2 linked regions of the Neorhizobium galegae bv. orientalis str. HAMBI 540 genome follow. The protein of the gene in region 1 binds, or shares a complex with, the protein of each later gene. Links are inferred from orthologs where the notes say so. Each region holds a gene or a part of one and is shown in the gene's direction. Other genes may lie near its edges.

Region 1 (6,700 bases):
AGATGCGCGCCTACGAGATCTTCGTGCGCTTCTGGCGGCCGGACTGGAGCATGGTGCGCGAGATCGTCGTGCTCGGCCTGCCGATCAGCTTCACCATTCTGGCGGAAACCAGCCTGTTTTCGGCTGCCTCCCTGCTGATGGGCATCATCGGCAAGCTGGAACTCGCGGCCCACGGCATCGCGCTGCAGCTGGCGGCGATCGCCTTCATGATCCCGCTCGGCCTGTCGCAGGTGGCGACGGTGCGCGTCGGGCTTGCCAATGGCCGCGGTGATCTTCTGGGCGTCAAGCGGGCGGCGCTTGCCGTACTTGCGGTCAGCGTCCTGTTCACCGCAATCGGCAGTGTGCTGTATGCGACAATCCCGCACTTCTTCGGCAATCTCTTCCTGGATACACGCAAGGAGGACGCCGCGACCGTGCTGAAATTGGCGGTGCCGCTGATCGTCATCGCCGGGGCTTTCCAGCTGGTAGACGGGTTGCAGGTGGTCGGTGCCAGCCTGTTGCGTGGCCTCAAGGACACCAGGGTGCCGATGGTGCTGGCGCTGATCGCCTATTGGCCGATCGGTTTCTCCTGCGCCTGGGTCTTCGCATTCCCGCTCGGTTTTCGCGGCGAGGGTGTCTGGTTCGGCTTCGTGACCGGGCTTGCGGCCGCGGCCATACTGCTTTGCGGCCGCTTCTGGCTGCTGGTGCACCGCCGGACGATGAAGGCCCGCTGAGTTTCAGCGGGCTGTCCGTGTTGGTCAGGCCGGTAGGAGTTCTTGTAAAACCGCCCTGTGGTAGAAGCCGACATTGGTCTCTACGCCGAGGCGTCGGCTCAACGCCTGCCGATCGATGCCTGCCTCCTCATCCGATTTTGCGACTGCGGCAATGACCGGCTGAAGAGCGTGCTCGCCTTCGAACTGGAGGATGGTGATGACGTTGAACAGTCCGGCAATGGAAGCCTGTTCCAGGATCAGATCGTCGACGAATCCCGGCTGGGCGCGGATAACCTCATGCGTCCTGTGAACCAACGCCATGAATTCTTCGCGCCCTTCGACCGGGACCGCAAACCTGTTGACGCGAAAAATGCGTCGATTCTGTATTTCGCTCATAAGAAAAACCCCTGCTCGATCTTGAACAGGGGCGTTTATGGGACCTCAACCAAAGTTGAGGTCAATAGGGTCGCTGGATTTTTTCAAGCGCCGGAGTTCAGCGCTCAGCGAGGGCAGGTTCGCCCTTCTTCTCGCGCACCATGTTGATGAAGCGACGGAAGAGATAGTGGCTGTCCTGCGGGCCGGGCGAGGCTTCCGGGTGATGCTGGACCGAGAACACCTGCTTGCCGGTGACGCGCAGGCCGCAATTGGTGCCGTCGAAGAGCGAAATGTGAGTCTCCTCAACGCCTTCCGGCAGAGACTTCGAATCCACCGCGAAGCCGTGGTTCATCGAGACGATCTCCACCTTGCCGGTGGTATGGTCCTTGACCGGGTGGTTGGCGCCGTGATGACCCTGGTGCATCTTCTCGGTTCTGGCGCCGAGTGCCAAGCCCAGCATCTGGTGACCGAGGCAGATGCCGAAGGTCGGGATGTCCGTCTTGATGACGCTCCTGATGACCGGCACGGCGTATTCGCCGGTCGCCGCCGGGTCGCCGGGGCCATTCGACAGGAAGATGCCGTCCGGCTTCAGCGCCAGGATGTCTTCGGCCGAGGTCTGGGCGGGTACGACCGTCACCTTGCAGTCGAGGCCGGCGAAAAGGCGCAGGATGTTGCGCTTCACGCCGTAATCGACGCAGACGATGTGATATTTCGCATCTTCCGGCTTCAGTTCGCTGTAGCCCTCGTTCCAGACCCAGGGCTTCTGGTTCCATTGCGAGGACTGGCCGGAAGTCGCTTCCTTGGCGAGGTCGAGGCCTTCAAGCCCGCTCCATGCCCTGGCTTCGGCCTTCAGAGCCTCGATATCGAAGACGCCGTTGGGATCATGGGCGATGACGGCGTTCGGTGCGCCGTTCTGGCGGATCCAGGCGGTCAGCGCGCGGGTGTCGATGCCGGAAAGGCCAATGATGCCGCGGGCTTTCAGCCAGCCGTCGAGATCCTTGCCGGCGCGGTAGTTGGAAGGCTCGGTAATGTCGGCCTTGAAGATGGTGCCGACCGCGCCGCGGCGGGCCGCCGGCGTCAGGTCCTCGACGTCTTCTTCGTTGGTGCCGATATTGCCGATGTGGGGGAATGTGAATGTGACGATCTGGCCGAGATAGGAAGGGTCGGTCAGGATCTCCTGGTAGCCGGTCAGCGCGGTGTTGAACACCACTTCGGCCGGCACCTTGCCGGTTGCGCCGATCCCGGTTCCTTCGATCACGGTGCCGTCGGCCAGAACGAGCAATGCGGTGGGTTTCTTGGTGGTCCAGGGAGCGGTCGCGGTCATATCCATCCTTCTGCCTCACCGGTCCCGTCCCTTGAAGAGACAGGCTGCGAGGGCCATTTATGGTCGTGAGAGACGGGCGCGCGGAAATCCCGGCGCAAGCCCTAACCTCTAAATCTCGTGCAGGTGCCGGAAAATAGACAAAGCGGGCGAGGTGGTCAATCTCGCAGCCCAAGAATTCCATGGGGGATTATAAGCCATCGGATTCAACGATTTGGGTGATTTGATTTGATCGACCCCGACCCGTCGTCTATGACAACGGTGTGAATGCCAAGGAAAAGCCACAATTCACTATGCCTGCGCCTAAGCTTTTCCCAAGGAGAAAAAACGATGTTGCGCGACAAGCTTTCCGATGCGCTCAAGGACGCTATGAGGGCCAGGGAAACCCGCCGGCTTTCGACCGTGCGGCTGATCCAGACTGCGATCAAGGATCGAGATATCGCCAATCGCGGTCTCGGCAAGGACCCGGTCAGCGATGACGACATCCTGCAGATCCTGCAGAAGATGGTGAAGCAACGCGAGGAATCGGCGAAGATCTACCAGGATGCCGGACGCGCCGAGCTTGCGACGCAGGAGCGCGAGGAAATCGACATCATCAAGGGATTCATGCCCGAGCAGCTCTCGGACGAGACAGTGCAGGAACTGATCAAGGCGGCGATCGCCGAATCCGGTGCCCAGGGGCTCCGCGACATGGGCAAGGTCATGGCGGTGCTGAAGGAAAAGCACCCGGGCCAGATGGACTTCGCCAAGGCTTCCGGCGTGGTGAAAGAGCTTCTGAAGTAAGCGGCCTTTTGCGAGGCGGCGAATAAACGAAAGGCGGGAACCCGATGATCGGATTCCCGCCTTTTTGCTCTTCAGGATTCCGCCGGCCGACTGCGAACTGGCCGCTGGCGAGAGGGTCCGAGGTGCTGCGATACATTGCGACACGCCCCGTCCCGAAGAGCGAAGGAAATTCTTACCGTTGTGTGTCAGGACGCTGCCGGCATTTCCGAATTTGGAAAAGAGCTAAATCCCGCAGGGTCTGTCTGGCAAATTACAAAAAGATAATCTTGCCGGCTGATGATCTGCCAAAAATTTGCCCCACGTTGGGGCAAACGGGAGCGCCGGACTCACGCTGGGCTGATCAGGCGGCGACCAGCCATTCGCCGAGAAACGCTCCGCCGATGATGGCGAGCAGTGCACCTCCGATGAAGGCCACGAAGGCGATGGTCGCAGCGATCGGTTTCCGCGACTGGAAGAAATAGATGAGCAGCCCCAGAGGCGCGAGAAAAACGGTGGCTGTCTGGGTCAGCGTCGCAGCGGTGCCGCCCCGCAACTTCGCATCCTCCATCTCCCACCAGACGCAGAGGACAATGGTCGCGATCAGCTGACCAGCATCGTTGAGCGTAAATCCCATCGCGTCTGAACCCCCGGTAAAGGCGTCGATGATCGGGCCGGTGGCAAGCGCAATCAGCAGCGCCACATAGATGAAATCGCGTTTCGTCATGAAATATCTTGGCCTTTGAAAACCCATTGCGCGGATGATGGTAGGTCACGGGAAAAGAGAATCAAGCCTGGACAGAATGGTGCCGGCGAGCCGCTTGCCTCGTTCGCGCCCTGTGAATAGCGGGCAGCATTTCCCTTGGCGGTGGCGTTCCTGAAGGTCTGCGCTTATATGGAAGCTGGCCCCAAGAGGTAGAAATGCGCTTTTCCAACAGTTTTCTCGACGAGATCCGCGACCGCGTGCTGATATCGGCCGTTGTCGGCCGTCGGGTGACATGGGATCGCAAAAAGACCAACGTCTCGCGCGGCGACTACTGGGCCTGCTGCCCGTTCCATGGCGAGAAGAGCCCGAGCTTCCATTGCGAGGACCGTAAGGGCCGATACCACTGCTTCGGCTGTGGTGTCTCGGGTGATCATTTCCGGTTCCTGACCGATCTCGAAGGGCAGAGTTTTCCCGAGGCGGTGCAGACGGTCGCCGACATGGCCGGCATCGCCATGCCGCAGCCGGACCCCCAGGCCGAGAAGCGCGAGAAGGAACGCACAACGCTGCTCGACGTCATGGAGCTGGCGACGCAATTTTTCCAGGACCAGCTCCAGAGCGCCGTCGGGGCCAAGGCACGCGCTTACCTGCGCGACCGCGGGCTGACGGGCCGCACGATCGAGACCTTCCGTCTCGGCTACGCGCCGGAAAGCCGCAATGCGCTGAAGGAGCATCTCGCCGGCAAAGGCGTGCCGAAGGACCAGATCGAGGCTTGCGGGCTGGTTGTGCACGGGGAGGGGATCGCGGTCTCCTACGACCGTTTTCGCGACCGCATCATGTTTCCGATCCTGTCGTCGCGGGAAAAGGTGATCGCGTTTGGCGGCCGGGCCATGGCGCCGGATGCGCCGGCGAAATATCTCAACTCCAACGAGACCGAGCTCTTCCACAAGGGGCAGGTGCTCTACAATTTTTCGCGTGCCAGGCGGGCTCAGGGTGTCGGCAAGCCGGGACAGGGCGAGGGCACGATCATTGCGGTCGAAGGTTACATGGACGTCATCGCGCTGCATCAGGCGGGCGTCGAGAATGCCGTCGCGCCGCTCGGGACCGCGCTGACCGAAAACCAGCTTGAGCTTCTGTGGCGGATGACGCCGCAGCCGGTGCTCTGCTTTGACGGCGATGGCGCCGGCCTCAGGGCAGCAAGCCGTGCCGCGGATCTGGCGCTGCCGTTCCTGAAGCCGGGAAAATCGGTGCGTTTCGCGCTGCTTCCCGATGGCAAGGATCCAGACGATCTCGTTCGCCATGAAGGCCGCGCGCCCTTCGACAAGGTGCTCAATGAAGCAAAGCCGCTGGTGGAGATGATCTGGCAGCGCGAAGCGGCATCGGCAAGTTTCGATACGCCGGAAAAGCGTGCCGAACTCGAGGCGCGGCTGAAGCAGATCGTTTCCGTCATCGCCGACGAGAATGTGCGCCGCCATTACCAGCAGGCTATCCGCGACCGGCTGAACAGTTTTTTCGCGCCGGCTCAGCGCGGGGGCAATGATCGGCGCCAGAATTTTCAGCGCGGCGGCGGTGCCGGTGGCAGGCCGGGGCAGGGTGGCCCGCCGCAGGGGCCGCGTGCTGCGGGAAGGGCTGCCGGCGTTTCCGATCGGCTTGCGCGCTCTGGTCTCGTGCGTGGTTACCGCGACCTGCCAGCACTGCGGGAAAGCGTGCTGGCGCTCACCATCGTCAATCATCCCCAGCTGCTGCTGGAGGAATATGACGAGATCGCCGCGATCGATTTCGAGAATCGTGACCTGCAGCGCTTCTGGTCGGCGATGTTGCCGGCAGCCGCGACTGCGGGCGCCAACCTTTCGCGCGAATATCTGATGCAGCGGCTTGCCGGCGAGGGGTTTGACGTCATCCTGAAGTCGCTGGACCAGCAGGTGCGCAACGCGCGGCTCTGGACTGCGACCGAGATCGCCGCGCTGGAGGATGCCCGCGAGGGTTATCGCCAGGCGCTGTCGCTGCACAAGCGCACCAAGGCGCTCAGGCTCCAGAAGATCGATCTGGAGCGGGAAATCGCCGAAACGACGGAAGCGGGAGATGCGGGTGAGATCGAGCCGCTGCTGCGTGCGCTGTCGGAAGTCCAGCTCGAAATCCTCCGCATGGAAAACCAGGAAGCGATCATCGACGGGTTCGGCGTGCTGTCCGGGCGGGTAAAGGGGGCGGCCGTCAGCCACGGCTGAGGGACCTGCGGTTGGTGAAATCCTGCCCTTGCCGAATGATGACGTGGCTCTATCCTATGCGGGCATCGAGTCGCTTGAGCGGGGAGCTTGATGCGGATTACCGGAAGCTGTCATTGCGGCAATATCGCCTTCGATGCGGAGGGCGAGTTCGATACGGCGATGGAATGCAACTGTTCTTTCTGCCGGCGCAAAGGGGTGTTGCTGGCCTTCGTTCCACGCAATCAGTTCCAGCTCGCTACCTCGCGGGCGAACCTATCTTCCTACCAGTTCAACAAGCATGTGATCACGCACTACTTCTGCGCCGATTGCGGCATCGCGCCGTTCAGTGAGGCGACGATGCCGAATGGTACGGAGATGGCGGCGATCAATCTGAGATGCGTGCCGGAAATCGACATTGCTGCACTGACGGTAACCCAGTATGACGGCGCTTCCCGCTAAGGAATATGCCGGACCAAAAGCATAAGCCTTTATGTCTAGGCAAACCCTTGTCTTTCAGGGCCTGCCGCCTACATATCGGTTAAATCTGGTGAGCGTACCCCTATTAGACCCCCTCAAAGGGCATATTTTCGACTTTTCCTGGGTATGACCTATGGAAAAGCTTGACGGAACGTTAATTTGTGGGAAT
Region 2 (10,626 bases), 1.5 Mb from region 1 along the record:
TGTAGTCAACGTCCGACGCCGAAATACCCGCACGCTTCAGCGCCGCGGTCATGCAGCGGAATGCGCCGTCGCCGTCTTCCGAAGGCGCGGTGATGTGGAAGGCGTCCCCGGACATTCCGTAGCCGACCACCTCCGCATAGATCTTGGCGCCGCGGGCCTTGGCATGTTCCAGCTCCTCCAGAACCACGATGCCAGCGCCCTCGCCCATAACGAAACCGTCGCGGTCCCGGTCATAGGGGCGCGAAGCCTTCTGCGGATCGTCGTTGTGCTGGGTCGAAAGCGCCTTGCAGGCAGCGAAGCCGGCCAGCGCAATACGACAGATCGGCGATTCCGCACCGCCGGCGACCATCACCTCCGCATCGCCGAAGGCGATCATCCGGGCCGCATCGCCGATGGCGTGCGCGCCGGTGGAACAGGCCGTGACGACCGCGTGGTTCGGACCGCGCAGTTTGTGGCGGATCGATACCTGGCCGGAGACAAGATTGATCAGCCGGCCGGGAATGAAGAATGGCGAAATGCGGCGCGGGCCCTTGTCGCGCAGGGTGTAGCCTGCCTCGACGATGCCTTCGAGGCCACCGATGCCCGAGCCGATCAGCACGCCGGTGGCGATCTGGTCCTCGTCGGTCTTCGGATGCCAGCCGGCATCTTCGAGCGCCATCTCGGCGGCGGCCACGCCGTAGATGATGAAGGGATCGACCTTGCGCTGTTCCTTCGGCTCCATCCACTGGTCCACGTTGAACGTGCCATCGGAGCCGTCGCCGACAGGAATGCGGCAGGCAATCTTTGCGGGAAGGTCTTCGACCTCGAATTCAGTGACGACGCGGGCGGAATTTTCGCCGGCCAGCAAGCGCGACCAGCTGACTTCCGTTCCGCATCCGAGAGGAGATACCATGCCGGTACCGGTGATAACGACCCGTCTCATCGCCAGTGCCCTACCCTATAATTTTTCTCGATTTTTCAGGGCCCAAGCCCCAATTGCTGAAACGGCCCGAACAAGCGGGCCGTTTTCGGGATCTGCCTTGCGACGTCATCCCCTCTATGTCGGGTCGATCAGGCCTGGGCCTTCTCGATGAACTTCACAGCGTCGCCGACGGTCAGGATGGAATCGGCAGCATCGTCGGGGATTTCAACGCCGAATTCTTCCTCGAAAGCCATGACCAGTTCGACGGTGTCGAGCGAGTCCGCACCAAGATCGTCGATGAAGCTTGCGCCTTCGACGACTTTGTCGGCGTCGACGCCGAGGTGGTCAATAACAATTTTCTTAACGCGTTCTGCGATATCGCTCATGTCGGTTTCCTCGACCTTTGTCTTTATCGAATGCCCGATCGGCATCCGCACCCTGTTAAAAACCTGCGACCGCCGCTTGTTCAGCGCCGATGCGGGCAAACCCGTTCTCCCCTTTTCAGGTTCCAATCCTATCGCGCTCACGCAATATGACGGCCTGCATATCAGGGTGACCATTCACAGTCATGGCCCGCTTAACATGGTTTCCCTGTTCAGCAAAGCCAGAATTTGTTCCATTGCACAGCCGCCAACAACCGATTGTAACGTGTTTTCTTGAAGGCGGCACTCAATCAGATCATCGCCATGCCGCCGTTGACATGCAGGGTCTGGCCGGTGACGTAACCAGCCTCGCTGGAGGCGAGATAAAGGACCGCGGACGCGATGTCCGATCCGGCACCCATGCGCTTCATCGGAATGGCGCCGAGGATCGCCTCTTTCTGCTTGTCGTTGAGCTTGCCGGTCATCGCGCTGTCGATGAAGCCCGGCGCCACGCAATTGACCGTCACGTTGCGGGTGGCGATTTCCTGGGCGAGCGACTTCGAGAAGCCGATCATGCCGGCCTTCGAGGCACAGTAATTGGTCTGGCCCGGATTGCCGGTGACGCCGACCACCGAGGTGATGTTGATGATGCGGCCATAACGGCGGCGCATCATCGGATGGGTGAGTTCGCGGGTCAGGCGGAAGACCGCCGTCAGGTTGACTTCCAGGACGTTGTCCCAGTCGTCGTCGCTCATGCGCACGAACAGGCCGTCCTTGGTGATGCCGGCATTGTTGACCAGGATGTCGACCCCTTCGAGCTCGACCTCGGCCTTCTCACCGAGCGCCTTCACTTCGGCGCGGTCGGAGAGATTTGCCGGGAAGATCTTGACGCGCTCGCCGAGTTCGGAGGCCAGCGCCTCGAGCTTCTCGACGCGGGTGCCGTGCAGGCCGACGGTGGCGCCTCGGCTGTGCAGCATCCGGGCGATCTCTTCGCCCAGCCCGCCGGTTGCGCCCGTCACCAATGCCTTGCGGCCGGTCAAATCAAACATGATCGTGTTCCTTCGCGTGTCTTTGGTTTCAGCCGAGAATGGCTGTGAGCGCGGCTTCGATATCGGCCGGCGTGTTGACGGCAATGCCGGAGATATTCTTGTCGATACGACGGGCAAGGCCGGTCAGCACTTTTCCCGAACCGATCTCGTATAGGGTCGTCACGCCGTTGGCGCCGAACCATTCCACCGTCTCGCGCCAGCGGACTTGGCCCGTCACCTGGGTGACCAGCAGCTTGGCGATCTCTTCGGCGTCATAGACCGGCACGGCGCGCACGTTGGCGATTACCGGCACGACCGGATTATGCTTCTCCACCTTGTCGAGCGCGTGACGCATGGCGTCGGCCGCCGGCGCCATCAGGTCGCTGTGGAAGGGTGCGGAGACCGGCAGCATGATGGCGCGTTTGGCACCCTTTTCGGTCGCAAGCCCGGCTGCCTTCTCGACAGCCGCCTTGGAGCCGGAGATGACGAGCTGGCCGCCACCGTTGTCGTTGGCAATCTGGCAGACGCCGGCATCGCGGGCCGCAGCGCAGATCGCGTCGACGTCGCCATGTTCGAGGCCGATGATCGCCGCCATGGCGCCCTGCCCGACCGGGACCGCCGACTGCATGGCATCGCCGCGGATGCGCAGGAGGCGCGCCGTGTCAGCCAGCGAGAATGTGCCGGCGGCACACAGCGCCGAATATTCGCCGAGCGAATGGCCGGCCACGAAGGCAACCTTGTCGGCGAGCTTCAGGCCGCGCGCTTCCATCACCCGGATCGCTGCGACCGAGACCGCCATCAGCGCCGGCTGCGCATTGGCGGTCAGCGTCAGCGTTTCTTCCGGGCCGTTCCACATGATGTCGGAGAGCTTCTGGCCGAGCGCCTCGTCGACTTCATCGAAGACGGCGCGGGCTTCGGGAAAAGCCTCCGCCAGATCCTTGCCCATGCCGACAGCCTGGCTGCCCTGGCCGGGGAACGTGAATGCGATCGTGCTCATGGGGATGATTTCCTTCCCTTATGTTTTGCCTCTCCATTCACATTCCGGCCCGGAGAGTCAAGGGCAGCGCGGTTTTCGAGGCCTTTTACAACCTGTTGTCCCCTTGCGCTTCATCAAATCCGGCTTAGAGTGCCGCCGACTTTTTGAGAACGGGATCTCATTTCCATGAAGTATAAAAAACTCGGCCGCACGGACCTGTCCGTGTCGGAAATCTGCCTTGGCACCATGACCTGGGGTACCCAGAATTCGGAAGCCGAAGCCCATGAGCAGATGGACCACGCCTTCGAGAACGGCATCAACTTCTTCGATACCGCGGAGCTCTATCCAACCACGCCGGTAAGTCCCGCCACCCACGGCCGCACCGAGGAATATATCGGCACGTGGCTGAAGAAGAGCGGCAAGCGCAAGGACCTGGTCCTCGCCACGAAGATCGCCGGCAGCGGCCGTCCGCATATCCGCGATGGGCGCGACATCGAGCCCGCCACCATCCGCCAGGCGGTCGACGCCAGCCTGACCCGCCTGCAGACCGATTATCTCGACCTCTACCAGATCCATTGGCCGAACCGCGGCACTTTCCATTTCCGCAATTCCTGGACCTTCGACGTCTCGCAGCAGAACCGCGACAAGGCGGCGGCCGAAATCGCCGAGATCCTGGAAACGCTCGGCGAACTGGTGAAGGAAGGCAAACTGCGCGCCGTCGGCCTTTCCAACGAAAGCGCCTGGGGCGCGATGAAGTACCTGCGGCTTTCGGAGAAAAAGGCCCTGCCGCGCATCGCCTCGCTGCAGAACGAATACAATCTCCTCTATCGCCACTTCGATCTTGACCTCGCCGAGGTCGCGCACCACGAGGATGTCGGGCTGATGGCCTATTCGCCGCTCGCCGCCGGCATCCTCACTGGCAAGTACCAGAACGGCGCAAGGCCGGAAGGCTCGCGCGCCACGATCAACAAGGACCTCGGCGGCCGCCTGACGCCCTATCAGGAGCCGGCAGTGAAGGCCTATATCGAGGTCGCGGCCAAACACGGCCTCGACCTCGCCCAGATGGCACTCGCCTTCTGCCTGTCGCGTCCCTTCATGACATCGATCATCGTCGGCGCGACGTCGATGGCACAGCTGAAGCACGACATGGCCGCCGCCGACCTGACATTGTCGGACGAAGTCTTCGCGGACATCGCCAAGGTCCACCGACAGTATCCTATGCCGCTCTAGCAAATGCCAAGGGCCGGAGGACATCTACCTCCAATAGGCGACTTGCTCCGGCCCGCAAAAGGACCGCTAATCAGTGCCCTCCATATCCGGAGCGACGCGCTGAAGCCATGCAATCCGTTGTGCCCCGAAGAGAGTTCGCCCGGCGTCGGAAGCAACTTAAACTGACGCAGAAGGAACTTGCCTCGGAACTGGATCTGCCGCCGGACGAGCTGCGGAAGCTGGAAAAAGGCGACCAGCCGGTGCGCAGGCTTCACCTTCTGGCCCTCGACCAGCTGAGGCTGGAGGCCGCGGTGCGGGATTCAGCCCTCGTGACCGCAGCGATGCTTCTGAACGCCGAGCAACTCCTGGAAAGCGTCGGCTACCGTATCATCCGAAGCCAAGACACAGGCAGCGAGTGGAGCCCGGACTAGGGGCGGGAATAGCGCCGGAGACCGGATTTCGAACCTTCCCCTTGCCATCTCGCCAAAAATCCGTATAAGCGCGCTGTTCGCAACACCCGGTCTTCTGGCTGGTGGCTGAACGGAGGGCAGGTTTCTTTGAAAAAAGAAGCCGCAGGGACCATAGGGTCCAAGCCTCCCGTGTCTCCGCTCTCGACCGTCTCGATACAACACTTTTCTTGCCTCGGGTTTTCCCGTCCAGGAGCAGTCGTTGAGGCTTAGCCGCCGAGGTCCGGGTAGACAACCGCAAGAAAAGGCAAAGCTTACATGGCTCTTTATGAACACGTATTCCTTGCCCGGCAGGATATGTCCGCTCAGCAGGTTGATGCCCTCGTCGAACAGTACAAGGGCGTCATCGAAGCTAACGGCGGCAAAGTCGGGCGCATTGAAAACTGGGGCCTCAAGTCCCTCACCTACCGCATCAACAAGAACCGCAAGGCTCATTACGCCCTGATGGACATCGACGCACCGGCTCCGGCCGTGCACGAGATGGAACGCCAGATGCGCATCAACGAAGACGTTCTTCGCTACATGACGATCGCCGTCGAAAAGCATGAAGAAGGTCCGTCGGCGATGATGCAGAAGCGCGACCGCGACGACCGTCCGCGCCGCGATGGCGACGACCGTGGCCCGCGCCGCGAATTCGGCGACCGTCCTCCGCGCCGCGAAGGCGGCTTCGGCGACCGTCCGGACCGTGGTCCGCGTGAAGGCGGCTTCGAGCGCCGTCCGCGCGAAGACCGTGCGTAATAGAGGCTAAGGAGAAAAGACCATGGCTGACGTATCATCATCCTCCTCCCAGGCACGCCGTCCGTTCCATCGCCGCCGCAAGACCTGCCCGTTCTCGGGTGCCAATGCGCCGAAGATCGACTACAAGGACGTACGCCTCCTGCAGCGCTACATTTCCGAGCGCGGCAAGATCGTTCCGTCGCGCATCACGGCCGTTTCCCAGAAGAAGCAGCGCGAACTCGCCAAGGCGATCAAGCGCGCCCGTTTCCTCGGCCTGCTGCCCTACGTCGTAGCGTAATTACGAATACCGGACCCGCTGATTAAGAGTCAGCGGGTCTATCCCTTCCGCGATGGGCGCGGATCGGAACTTCAAAATCCCATGTTGGGGATGATGTACCTGAGAGAATTCATCAGGTGTGATCCCCTAACTGCTTCAAAAAGCAGGACAGCGAGACCGTGACGGACAAGATACAGACAGTGCTGCCCACCGGCATTCTTGCCGGCATTGCCGCCACCCTGCTCGTGCTGGGTGCGAATGCGCAGCTGTCGTTTGCGTCCTTGCTTTACGCCGCCTCCTCGCTTCCGATCTTCATCGCCGGCCTCGGCTGGGGCAACCGCGCCGCCGTCATCGGCATCGTGACCGCCGCCGTTCTCGGCGCCATCCTCGTCTCGCCGATGTTTGCGGTCGCCATGGCGGTGTTCACGCTGATCCCGGCCGGCTGGCTTTCGCATCTCGCCAACCTGGCGCGTCCCGCTTCCGAACTCGGCGGCCCGGACAACCTGATGGCCTGGTACCCGATCTCGGATATCCTTCTGCATCTCTGCGGCCTGGTGACGATCGCCGTCATCGCGCTGGGCGTTGCGATCGGCTACGGCCCGGAACTCACCGACCAGATGGTCGACGCGATGACCGCGGCCCTCAAGGCCCAGGAGCCAGCCTTCACGCCGGAACCGGCGGGCATGGCGCAGACCAAGTCGCTGCTGGTGCTGATGTTGCCGCTCGTCCAGGGCGGCGTCTGGGTGACGCTGCTGTTTACCGCATTCTATATCGCCGTGCGCATCGTCTCGCGCTCCGGCCGGGCCTTGCGTCCGCGCGAGGACATGCCGTCGGCGCTCCGGATGAACCGGCATGCGATCTTCATCTTCCTCGGCGGCATCGTGCTCTCCTTCCTCGGCGGCGTTCCAGCGATGATCGGCGCAACGATCTGCGGCACGTTCGGCGCCGGCTTCCTGATGGCCGGTTTCGCCTCCTTGCATTTCCGCAGCCTCGGCAAGGACTGGCGCATCCCGGTCCTCGTCCTCTGCTACCTCTCTTCAATGCTCGTCCTGCCGGCGATCGCGATCCTCATACTGGGGCTTTCCGATACGAGGCGGACGATCGCGCTCACTCCGCTCAAGGCCGACGCGAGCCCCGACAACAAGACCACCGAAAACAAGAACTGAAAAACAAGAACTGAAAAACAAGAACCGACTGATCGAAAGGAAATCTAACCATGCAAGTCATTCTGCTTGAACGCGTACCGAAGCTTGGCCAGATGGGCGAAACCGTCAAGGTCCGCGACGGCTTTGCCCGCAACTACCTTCTGCCGCTCGGCAAGGCTCTCCGCTCCAACGAAGCCAACAAGAAGCGCTTCGAATCCGAGCGCGCCACGCTCGAAGCCCGCAACCTCGAGCGCAAGGGCGAAGCCCTGAAGGTCGCCGAAGTTCTCGACGGCAAGTCCTTCGTCGTCGTGCGCGCCGCCGGCGAAACCGGCCAGCTCTATGGCTCCGTCGCTGCCCGTGACATCGTCGACGCGTTGGCTGCCGACGGCTTCACCATCGGCCGCAACCAGGTCGACCTCAACACGCCGATCAAGGAAATCGGCCTGCACAAGGTCTCCCTGCACCTGCATGCGGAAGTCGAAGTTTCGGTCCAGCTGAACGTCGCCCGCTCGACGGAAGAAGCTGAACGTCAGTCCCAGGGCGAAAGCCTCACCTCGGCCGACGCCATCTACGGCGTCGACGAAGATGCCCTGCGTCCGGAAGACTTCTTCGATCCGGAAGCCGACGGCGCCGGCGAAGACGAATAATCGTCGCTTCCAGAGCATTTCAAAGAGCGCCCGGTCCGAAAGGTCCGGGCGTTTTTTTGTCTTTTTCGGGCTATAAAAAGGGTGAGCTTCCCCGAGTCGATTCGCTCCGGGACACAGTCAAACGGATTTACGGTTTCCGACCATTTTTCGCTTCGCGGCGCGCTTTTGCCTGTGAACTACTGTGGGAATCGATATTGCCGTTTCGTGACAGGCCAGACACCTCTAAGGGTACTGCCGGGGTACAGGGACAGAACGGAAAACACCATGAACGACGCAGTACGCAAGCTCGCCAACATCCAGCCGGCAGAGCCGCATTACCGCGAAGCCCCGAACAATATCGAGGCCGAACAGGCGCTTCTCGGCGCGATCCTGGTCAATAACGACGCCTATTACCGCGTCTCCGATTTCCTGAAGCCCGTCCATCTCTACGAGCCGCTGCACCGCAAGATCTTCGAGGTCACCGGCGACATCATCCGCATGGGCAAGACCGCCAACCCGGTGACGATCAAGACCTTCCTGCCCGCCGACGACAAGGTCGGCGACCTGACGGTGGCGCAATATCTCGCCCGCCTCGCCTCAGAAGCCGTGTCGATCATCAATGCGGAGGACTACGGCCGGGCGATCTACGACCTGGCGCTCCGCCGCGCGCTGATCACCATCGGCGAGGACATGGTCAACATCGCCTTCGACGCGCCGCTCGACATGCCGCCGCAGACCCAGATCGAGGATACCGAACGGCGGCTGTTCGAACTCGCTGAAAACGGCCGGTACGACGGCGGCTTCCAGTCGTTCAACGATGCGGTGGCGCTTGCCATCGACATGGCCGGCCAGGCCTTCGAGCGAGACGGCCATCTTTCCGGTGTCTCGACCGGCATCATGTCTCTCGACAGCAAGATGGGCGGGCTTCAGCGCTCCGACTTGATCGTGCTTGCGGGACGCCCGGGCATGGGCAAGACCTCGCTTGCGACCAACATCGCCTATAACATTGCCGCCTCCTACGAGCCGGAAGTGCAGCCGGACGGCTCGTACAAGGCCAAGAACGGCGGCGTCGTCGGCTTCTATTCGCTCGAAATGTCGGCCGAACAGCTCGCCACCCGTATCATCTCCGAGCAGACGGAAGTCTCCTCGTCAAAGATCCGCCGCGGCGACATCACCGAGGCGGATTTCGAAAAGCTCGTCGCCTGCAGCCAAATGATGCAGAAGGTGCCGCTGTTCATCGACCAGACCGGCGGTATCTCGATTGCCCAGCTTTCCGCCCGCGCCCGCCGACTGAAGCGCCAGCGCGGCCTCGATTGCCTGGTGGTCGACTATATCCAGCTGATGACCGGCTCGGGCAAATCCGGCGAGAACCGCGTCCAGGAAATCACCCAGATCACCACCGGCCTGAAGGCGCTCGGCAAGGAACTCAACGTGCCGATCATCGCGCTGTCGCAGCTCTCGCGCCAGGTGGAAAGCCGTGACGACAAACGCCCGCAGCTCTCCGACCTTCGCGAATCGGGCTCGATCGAACAGGACGCCGACGTGGTGCTGTTCGTGTTCCGCGAGGAATACTACGTGAAGAACATGGAACCCCGCGACATCGCCGACCCGAAATATCCCGAATGGGAAGCGCTGATGGACAAGGTGAAGGGCACCGCCGACGTGATCATCGCCAAGCAGCGCCACGGGCCGACCGGCACCGTCAAGCTCGCCTTCCAGTCCGAATACACCCGCTTCGCCGATTTGGCCGATCCGAGCTTTACGCAATACGAAGAGCATTGATCGGGGCGTTTGCCCATCACCCCTAACTCTCTCCCCGCTCGCGGTAGGGCGATCATATGAGGGTGCGTGGAGCCCTCCCCCTTGTCGGGAGGGGTTGGGGAGGGGACTTGGCTCGCAGCGTCGCCTGAACTCCCCATGGCCCAAAAGATTGTGCAGCGCGAAGGATTTTGCGGGCATGGTCTTTTTCCTGCCTTCGAAACCGGTAGGATCGCTGCAACCGTTCTCATCCCCCGATCCTCATGCCCTACGAGCCGACATGACCGATTTCGACAGCGAGCTTTCCTATCCCGACGATTTCGATATCGCGCCGGTCCGGCTGACGGTCGACCTGGGGGCGCTTGGCGACAATTGGCGGCAGATGGCGCGGCGGTCGGGAACGGCGCGGACGGCGGCCGTCGTCAAGGCCGATGCCTACGGGCTCGGGCTCGAGGATTGCGGCATCACGCTTTACGAGGCCGGCGCCCGGGATTTCTTCGTGGCGGTGGTGCAGGAAGGCATGACGCTGCGCACCTATGCGCCCGACGCCCGGATCTACGTGCTCTCCGGCATCTGGCCCGGCCAGGAGCGGATGTTCTTCGAACACGATCTGGTGCCGGTTCTGGCCTCGGAAGAACAGCTCGCCTTCTGGATGTCGGTAACATCGGAATATGGCGACCACCCCTGCGCGCTGCAGGTGGACACCGGCTTCAATCGTCTCGGCCTGCCGCTCGAGGATGCCATTGCCTTTGCCAACGACGTGTCGCGTCCGGCAAGCTTCTCGCCGGTCCTGGTGCTGTCGCATCTCCATAGCGGCGACACTCCCTCTTCGCCGCTCAATCAGAAGCAGCTTTCGGCTTTCCAAAGGGTTGCCGAGGCTTTCGAAGGCATCGAGACGAGCCTTTCGGCTTCCGCCGGGATCTTCCTCGGCCCCGACTATCATTTCGATCTCACCCGCCCCGGCATCGCGCTTTACGGCGGCGAGGCGGTGGCCGGGGTGCCGAACCCGATGAAGCCGGTCGCCAAGGCGGAAGCCCGCATCATCCAGATCCGCGACGGGAAAAAGGGCGAGACGGTGAGCTACGGCGGAACCTACCAGCTTTCCCGCGACAGCCGGCTGGCGGTCGTGTCTGCCGGATATGCGGACGGCTACAAGCGCG

The links.
Region 2: the proteins of dnaG (region 1) and RG540_RS05110 are in contact, whole or in part, in a crystal structure (PDB 2R6A), measured with the Geobacillus stearothermophilus proteins. The link is inferred for Neorhizobium galegae bv. orientalis str. HAMBI 540 from one-to-one orthologs. Residues at the interface, in WP_049624496.1 of Geobacillus stearothermophilus: Lys456, Leu457, Leu458, Pro459, Ala460, Asn463, Ala464, Leu467, Leu535, Leu536, Ile537, Ala538, Gln544, Glu545, Asp548, Tyr549, His552; in WP_033016901.1 of Geobacillus stearothermophilus: Ser13, Glu15, Ala16, Gln18, Glu91, Leu92, Asp94, Ala95, Val96, Pro97, Thr98, Ala99, Ala100, Asn101, Tyr104, Tyr105, Ile108.

Annotation. Positions count from the first base shown.
Region 1 is NZ_HG938353.1:2,448,348-2,455,047, reverse strand. What follows is about bases 3,635-6,571. They hold dnaG (DNA primase), read left to right. Parts: upstream 3,635-4,068; coding sequence 4,069-6,075; downstream 6,076-6,571. Other genes in these bases: RG540_RS12130 (GFA family protein), read left to right, coding at 6,166-6,513; RG540_RS12140 (hypothetical protein), read right to left, coding at 3,635-3,874. Outside these bases: RG540_RS12160 (MATE family efflux transporter), read left to right, coding at 1-713; RG540_RS12155 (hypothetical protein), read right to left, coding at 738-1,088; carA (glutamine-hydrolyzing carbamoyl-phosphate synthase small subunit), read right to left, coding at 1,186-2,391; RG540_RS12145 (GatB/YqeY domain-containing protein), read left to right, coding at 2,719-3,171; more of RG540_RS12140, read right to left, coding at 3,512-3,634. UniProt on the Escherichia coli protein: RNA polymerase that catalyzes the synthesis of short RNA molecules used as primers for DNA polymerase during DNA replication.
Region 2 is NZ_HG938353.1:995,953-1,006,578, reverse strand. What follows is about bases 7,364-10,241. They hold RG540_RS05110 (replicative DNA helicase), read left to right. Parts: upstream 7,364-7,993; coding sequence 7,994-9,490; downstream 9,491-10,241. Other genes in these bases: alr (alanine racemase), read left to right, coding at 9,747-10,241; rplI (50S ribosomal protein L9), read left to right, coding at 7,364-7,729. Outside these bases: fabF (beta-ketoacyl-ACP synthase II), read right to left, coding at 1-922; RG540_RS05155 (acyl carrier protein), read right to left, coding at 1,051-1,287; RG540_RS32290 (hypothetical protein), read left to right, coding at 1,286-1,561; fabG (3-oxoacyl-[acyl-carrier-protein] reductase), read right to left, coding at 1,575-2,312; fabD (ACP S-malonyltransferase), read right to left, coding at 2,341-3,288; RG540_RS05140 (aldo/keto reductase), read left to right, coding at 3,454-4,497; RG540_RS05135 (helix-turn-helix domain-containing protein), read left to right, coding at 4,605-4,907; rpsF (30S ribosomal protein S6), read left to right, coding at 5,202-5,681; rpsR (30S ribosomal protein S18), read left to right, coding at 5,704-5,958; RG540_RS05120 (membrane protein), read left to right, coding at 6,117-7,103; more of rplI, read left to right, coding at 7,154-7,363; more of alr, read left to right, coding at 10,242-10,626. UniProt on the Escherichia coli protein: The main replicative DNA helicase, it participates in initiation and elongation during chromosome replication. Travels ahead of the DNA replisome, separating dsDNA into templates for DNA synthesis.